One region of the Paenarthrobacter sp. JL.01a genome, then DNA from elsewhere that is predicted to be linked to it. Evidence: riboswitches for the same ligand, from Rfam matches in the RefSeq annotation. Region 1 holds a riboswitch; each other region holds the start of a gene.
What was found. A riboswitch is a leader RNA that binds a small molecule or an ion and turns the genes downstream of it on or off. The one in region 1 is predicted to bind glycine.
Positions count from the first base shown of each region.

Region 1 (2,262 bases):
GAAGCGCCAAAGACATCGAGGAGGCGGCCGACGATGTCGGACGTAGTCGTTTCGTCAACGGAGATGCCGACAGTGTCAGCATCGATGCCGCGCAGGTTGATGCCCTTGGCCTCGGCGACGGCGACGATCTCTGCTGCCTTGCCCGTGACGCGGACGGTGATGGTGTCGAAGAACGAACCGTGGAGGACCTCGACGCCGGCAGCCTTCAGGGACGCTGCAAGCGTCCGGGCGTGGCTGTGGGCGGTCTCAGCGATCGCCTTCAAGCCTTCCGGGCCGTGGTAGACCGCGTACATCGAAGCCACGATGGCCAGCAGCGCCTGCGCGGTGCAGATGTTGGACGTGGCCTTCTCGCGGCGGATGTGCTGCTCGCGGGTCTGCAGGGCCAGACGGTAGGCGGGAACGCCGGCGTCGTCCTTGGAAACGCCCACCAAGCGGCCCGGCATGGAACGCTCAAGACCCTTCTGGACGGCCATGTAGGCAGCGTGCGGGCCGCCGAAGAAGAGCGGGACACCCAGGCGCTGGGCGGAACCCACGGCGATGTCAGCGCCCTGCTCACCCGGAGGGGTGATGAGCGTCAGGGAAAGGAGGTCGGCGGCAACGGTGACCAGTGCGCCGCGTTCCTTGGCCTCGGCAATGACGGCGGAGTGGTCGAAGACGCGGCCGGAAGCACCGGGCTGCTGGAGGACGACGCCGTTGATGGCACCTTCCGGAAGGCCGGCTGAAAGATCGGCAACCTCAACCTCGAAGCCGAGGGCTTCAGCACGGCCCTTGACGATGGCGATGGTCTGCGGCAGGCAGTCCGCGTCGAGCACGGTCTTGCCGTCCTGCACGGCCTTGTTCTTGTTGGCGCGGCGCATCATGAGGACGGCTTCGGCCACGGCGGTTGCTTCGTCCAGCAGGGAGGCGTTGGCGATCGGCAGGCCAACGAGGTCCTGCACCATGGTCTGGAAATTCAGGAGTGCTTCAAGGCGGCCCTGCGAAATTTCGGGCTGGTACGGGGTGTAAGCGGTGTACCAGGCCGGGGACTCAAGGATGTTGCGGCGGATGACCGGCGGCGTGACGGTGTCGTAGTAGCCCTGGCCGATCATCTGGACGGCCGTCTTGTTCTTGGAGGCGAGCTTGCGCAGCTCGGCAAGGACCTCGACTTCGCTCAGCGCGTTCTGCAAGGTGAGGGCGACGTCCTGGCGGATGTCGTTCGGAACGGCAGTGTCGACCAGCGAGTCAACAGAGTCGTAGCCAACGGACTTGAGCATGGTCTCAATGTCGGCCTGGCGGCGGGCGCCGATATGCCGATCGACGAAGGTGGTGGAGGCGGAACTAACCGTCACGAAGGAACTCCAATACTTGGGCGGCGTTTGGGTACGCCGCAGCGGCTCGGGTTCCTCCCCGCTCTGTATTGGACCTGAGAGTTTCCGCGTGTTGTCCGCACAACGAATCGCTTGCACCGTCGGTGAGCACAGCATCCCACGTCAATGGCGTGGAGTGCCTGCTGCTTTCCAGAGTTGCCTCGCCGCGGCGGTGCGTGGGCCTGAGAGATTCCTGGGGAGGGTTTGCTCCTACGGCGCCTGCATCACGTGCCTGCAGGACTCTCCCGCCGCAGATCAAAGGCATGTTCAGTTGTCTGTGGGCACCACGCCGGGCACGCCACAAGGCTTAATTGTCCTACGTGCAAGGCCCTGCGGCAAATGGATGAAACGTCACTTCCGCAGGCGGTCCAGGACGCCCAGCAGGATTTCGACGTCGGCCTCCCGCCCGGCGTTGCCGGCCCCCTGCCCGCCTTCGAACATCGCATTGAAGTAGAGGCCGTCGCCCATGTAGCTGACGGCCTTGGCAATCTCCGGTCCTACGTCTTCGGCCAGGACATCCAGCCACTGCTGCTGGATTCCTGCGAAGCGCCGCCGCGTTTCCTCATGGGCTACTTCAGCGAGCCTCGTTGCCGCAACGAAGGCCCTGTCCATGGGGGTGTCGGCCCAGAGGGAGGACCGGATGAAGTACGCGGCCGCACCGTCCGACGCGGCCTTCATCTGCTCAATGTCTTCCTGCGCCAACTCGTCCAGGCGTTCCAGCAAGGCGCTGATCAGGGCTTCCTTGTTGGGGAAGTGATACAGCAGCCCGCCCTTGGAGACACCGGCCCTCTTGGCGACGGCATCCAGGGTAGCCGCCCGCTCCCCTACCTCGATCAGGAGGGATTCGTAGGCATCCAGGACGGCGTCCCGGGCAACTGGTTTTCGTGGCATGTGTACATCATTCCCTAAAGCTGTG
Region 1 is NZ_CP104877.1:998,877-1,001,138, reverse strand. Features, by position in the region: gene gcvP (aminomethyl-transferring glycine dehydrogenase) at 1-1,328, opposite strand, end outside; glycine riboswitch at 1,507-1,604, opposite strand; gene N5P29_RS04935 (TetR/AcrR family transcriptional regulator) at 1,698-2,237, opposite strand.

Region 2 (2,262 bases), 230 kb from region 1:
CGGGCGATCCTCAAGACTGTCGTAGCGGACGGCGGCATCACGGACGAGTCCTGGTTGGCCGGTCTGCGTGGCTGGTTCGAATCGTTTGTCGAAGGACTGGCCAGCGGGCCGCCCGCGCTCCGCTCGGAGCAGCTCGCCGCCTTGGCGCGTGCCGGCGTCGTAAGTTTTGTCGGACCGGACCCCAAGTTCAGCGTCGATCGCAGCGCAAAGGTGTTCCGGGCGGCTTCGCCGTGGGTTCACGACGGGCCCGTGGAGGCGGAGACCCTCATTGAGGCGATGTCGCCGGCGAACAGGGTGGGCATCAATATTTCCCCGCTGCTTGAGCAACTCATGGCCGACGGCCTGGTGCGGACCAAGATCATGATGAGCGTTGAGGGCACCCCCATGCAGACCACCGGCCTTGACGTCGAACCGCACCCGTACCGCCCGATAGCCGCCAACGGGTCCGTTACGGAAAACATGTACGTGCTCGGGCTGCAGTTGTCTGCGTCGCAGTGGGGCAATGCCATCGCCGCGGAGGCCCGTCCCCGCACCGGCCCCGCCTATGCCAGCGGGCAACGGACCCTGCGCGACGCCGACGAAATCGCCCGTAGCATTCTGGGACTCCAGAGCCCCCGGGTTGCGTCACCAGCCAGCCTTCGTTAGTGTGTGAGCTGCATCACCCGTTGGGTGTGCGCGCTTTTGATCTGCGGCGGGAGAGCCCTGCCGGTACATTTCGTCAGGCGCCGTAGGAGCAAACCCTCCCCAGGAATCTCTCAGGCCCATGTACCGCCGCGGCGAGGCAACTCTGGAAAGCAGTCCGGCCACCGGACTCACCGAAGGTGCAAGCAGGCCCATGCCTGCGGAAACTCTCAGGTCTACCTACAGAGCGGGGAGGAACCCGAATCAATGCGGCACCACAGTGCCGCCTGAACGACGGAGTTCCTTTGACGATTCATCCCACCACCGGCAACGATTCACCGCATCTCGAACGCCAGCTCAGCAACCGCCACATCCAGCTCATCGCCATCGGCGGTGCCATTGGAACCGGCCTCTTCATGGGCTCCGGCAAGACCATTTCCGCAGCCGGCCCCTCCGTAATTTTCGTGTACATGATCATCGGCTTCATGCTGTTCTTCGTCATGCGCGCCATGGGCGAGCTGCTCCTGAGCAACCTGAATTACAAGTCCTTCAGCGATTTCGCCGCAGACCTCCTCGGTCCCTGGGCCGGCTTCTTCACCGGGTGGACCTACTGGTTCTGCTGGGTCATCACGGGCATCGCAGACGTCATTGCGATTGCCGGGTACTCGGAGGAGTTGTGGCCAGGGCTGCCCTTGTGGATTCCAGGTCTTATCACCATCGGCATCCTGCTGCTCCTGAACCTGGCCACGGTCAAGGCCTTCGGCGAGACCGAATTCTGGTTCGCGCTTATCAAGATTGTGGCCATCGCCGCCCTGATTATCGTTGGCCTGTTCATGATCCTCAGCGGCTTCCAGTCCGACGCCGGACCGGCCAGCTTCAGCAACCTCTGGAGTCATGGCGGCTTCTTCCCGAACGAGTTCATGGGCTTTGTTGCCGGATTCCAGATTGCCGTGTTCGCGTTCGTGGGCATTGAGCTGGTGGGCACCACCGCTGCCGAGGCCAAGGACCCGGATAAGAACCTGCCCAAGGCCATCAACTCCATCCCCATCCGCGTGCTGCTCTTCTACGTAGGCGCGCTCATCATCCTCATGTCCGTCACTCCGTGGACCCAGTTCGCCGCGGGCCACAGCCCCTTCATCGCCATGTTCTCCCTGGCAGGCCTTGGTGCAGCGGCCACGATCGTGAACCTGGTAGTGCTGACCTCCGCAATGTCCTCGGCCAACTCCGGCATCTACTCCACGTCACGCATGGTGTACGGCCTGGCCCAGGAAGGCGACGCGCCCGCGGTCTTCAGCGCCCTGTCCGGACGCAAAGTACCCCGCAACGCCCTGTTCCTTTCCTGCGTCCTGTTGCTGTCCGGCGTCGTGCTCATGTACGCCGGGCAGGATGTGGGCAAGGCGTTCGACATGGTCACCACAGTTTCGGCTGTCTGCTTCGTGTTCGTGTGGTCGATCATCCTGGCCAGCTACCTGGCCTTCAGGAAGCGCCGTCCCCACTTGCATGATTCTTCGGCCTTCAAGATGCCGGGTGGGGTGGTGATGGTGTGGGTGGTGTTTGCTTTCTTCGCGTTCATCCTTTGGGCCCTGACCACCCAGCCGGACACGCTCATGGCGCTGCTGGTCACTCCGGTGTGGTTCCTCG
Region 2 is NZ_CP104877.1:767,107-769,368, forward strand. Features, by position in the region: gene N5P29_RS03740 (FAD/NAD(P)-binding protein) at 1-645, shown strand, start outside; glycine riboswitch at 683-781, shown strand; gene cycA (D-serine/D-alanine/glycine transporter) at 927-2,262, shown strand, end outside.
Region 2: it holds a riboswitch for glycine, as region 1 does, so the genes downstream of both, cycA (D-serine/D-alanine/glycine transporter) here and gcvP (aminomethyl-transferring glycine dehydrogenase) in region 1, are expected to answer to the same signal.

Region 3 (2,262 bases), 1.2 Mb from region 1:
CCGTTCATCGCCATTGCGCGGTCCGTGGCCGAGTCGTCGCTGCTCGAAGAATCCCGCCGTCTCCGCCAGACAGCCCGCGTCTACGACCTCCTGCGCACCGCCGGCGCGTCCGAGGATCACTGGCAAAGTCTGGTCCTTCGGCTCGCTACCGAACTGGATTCGGAGCTGTTCGTGGTGGACCGCCGCTGCCTGCACCCGTGGCATCCGGAGGGCCATCCCCTGCCGGAGTTCCTTGTGGAGGAATGGTCGCCGCAACCGGGCCGCGTATCCGTGGCGGGCAAGAACTTCCAGTGGCACCGGATCCGTGGCCGGCACGTGCTGACCATGGACATTCCCACCCACGCGAATGCGCTCCTCGTAGTGCTGCCCGGCAGCGAACCGCACCCTGACGCCGTCGTACTTCTGCATGCCGCAACCGTGCTGGGACTGCAGTTGGCGCGCATCGTACTCTCGCTCGAAGGGCGGCACCGGCTCGCCGGCGAGTTCCTGCTGCAGGCCCTCGATGGGCGGCTCGGAACGGGCGAGATCGAGCGGCGGTTGACGGCTTTCGAGGTGCCTCCCCAGGAGTTTGTGGTCGCCTCGATGTTGGCGGACGACGGCGGCAGGCTGGCCAACGTGCACGTCGAACTCTGGCGGCATGGCGTTCCGGCGGCCTCCCTGCGGCGGAACGACCGGCTTCATGTGGTGGTCGCCGCGGACGTCGCGGATGATCTCCTGGTCCACTGCGCCGGGTCTGAAAGCGTCATCGGCGTCAGTTCAGCGGCCTCCGTCGCGGGACTCCAACAGGCCCTTCAAGAATCGTTGTGGGCGCTGGGTTCGGCGCGTGCCAACAAGCTGGGGCTGGCCCGCTACGCCGAGGGTCCCAGCTGGCTTGGACTGACGGGATTCGAGGAAGGAACCGCGTTGGTGCAGCGTCTCCTGGGGCCGGTTTTTGCGTACGAGCAACGCCAGGACGGCGACCTGACGGTCACATTAAAAACCTATTTGGACTCGCAGCGGTCGTGGCAAAAAACCGCGTCCGCGCTGTTCACGCACCGGCAAACCATCATCTACAGAATCCGGAAAATCGGCGAACTGACGGGGCTGGACATGGGTGAAACGTCCACCTTGGCGCAGCTCTGGCTGGCCTTGCAGATCCACGAGGCGATGCGCGGTTGAGCCGTGTGGAAAACAACCGCCTTGCGCTTTTTCGAAATGACCCGCTATGGTGTGAAGCGTGTCACTGACGTGGCGCAAACGCTTTTGATCTGCGGCGGGAGAGTCCTGCCGGGTACATCCAGTCAGGCGCCGTAGGAGCAAATCCTCCCCAGGAATCTCTCAGGCCCATGTACCGCCGCGGCGAGGCAACTCTGGAAAGCAGCCCGGGCAACCGGGCTCACCGACGGTGCAAGTGGGCAACCAAGTCCACGGAATCTCTCAGGTCCAATACAGAGCGGGGAGGAACCCATATTCAACGTGGCGTCTGTGGGACGCCTGAATCCTGGAGTTCCTCTTGACTGTTCAATCCTCCCCAACCGCTTTCGCGGACCGGCATATCGGCGCCCGCCGCCAGGCCGATGTTGACACCATGCTCAAGGCGATCGGCTACGACTCGGTTGATGGCCTGGTGGATGTCGCCGTCCCCGATTCCATCCGCCAGTCCTCGCCCCTGAGCCTGCAAAAGGCGCTGAGCGAGACGCAGGTCCTGGCCGAGCTCCGCAAGCTCGCGGCGAAGAACAAGACCGCCGTGCAGATGATCGGCCAGGGCTACTACGACACCATCACCCCGCCGGTCATCCGCCGCAACATCCTTGAATCCCCGGCCTGGTACACCGCCTACACGCCGTACCAGCCGGAGATTTCCCAGGGCCGCCTTGAGGCGCTCCTGAACTTCCAGACCATGGTCCAGGACCTCACCGGGCTCCCGATCGCCAACGCTTCCCTGCTGGATGAAGCCACCGCCGTGGCCGAAGCCGTGTTGCTGATGCGCCGGGCCAACAAAGCTGTGAAGGACGGCAAGACCGTCCTGGACGCCGACCTCCTCCCGCAGACCATCGCGATCGTGAAGGGCCGCGCCGAGGCGCTCGGTTTCGAGGTCCTCGTTGCGGACCTTTCGGCCGGATTGCCCGACGGCGACATTAACGGCGTCGTCCTGCAGCAGCCGGGCGTTTCGGGCCGGGTCTTCAACCACGCTCCCGTGATCGCTGAGGCAAAGGAACGCGGTGCACTTGTCACCGTCGCGGCCGATCTGCTGGCGCTCTCCCTCATCACGCCCCCGGGCGA
Region 3 is NZ_CP104877.1:4,184,658-4,186,919, reverse strand. Features, by position in the region: gene N5P29_RS19910 (PucR family transcriptional regulator) at 1-1,158, shown strand, start outside; glycine riboswitch at 1,244-1,343, shown strand; gene gcvP (aminomethyl-transferring glycine dehydrogenase) at 1,493-2,262, shown strand, end outside.
Region 3: it holds a riboswitch for glycine, as region 1 does, so the genes downstream of both, gcvP (aminomethyl-transferring glycine dehydrogenase) here and gcvP (aminomethyl-transferring glycine dehydrogenase) in region 1, are expected to answer to the same signal.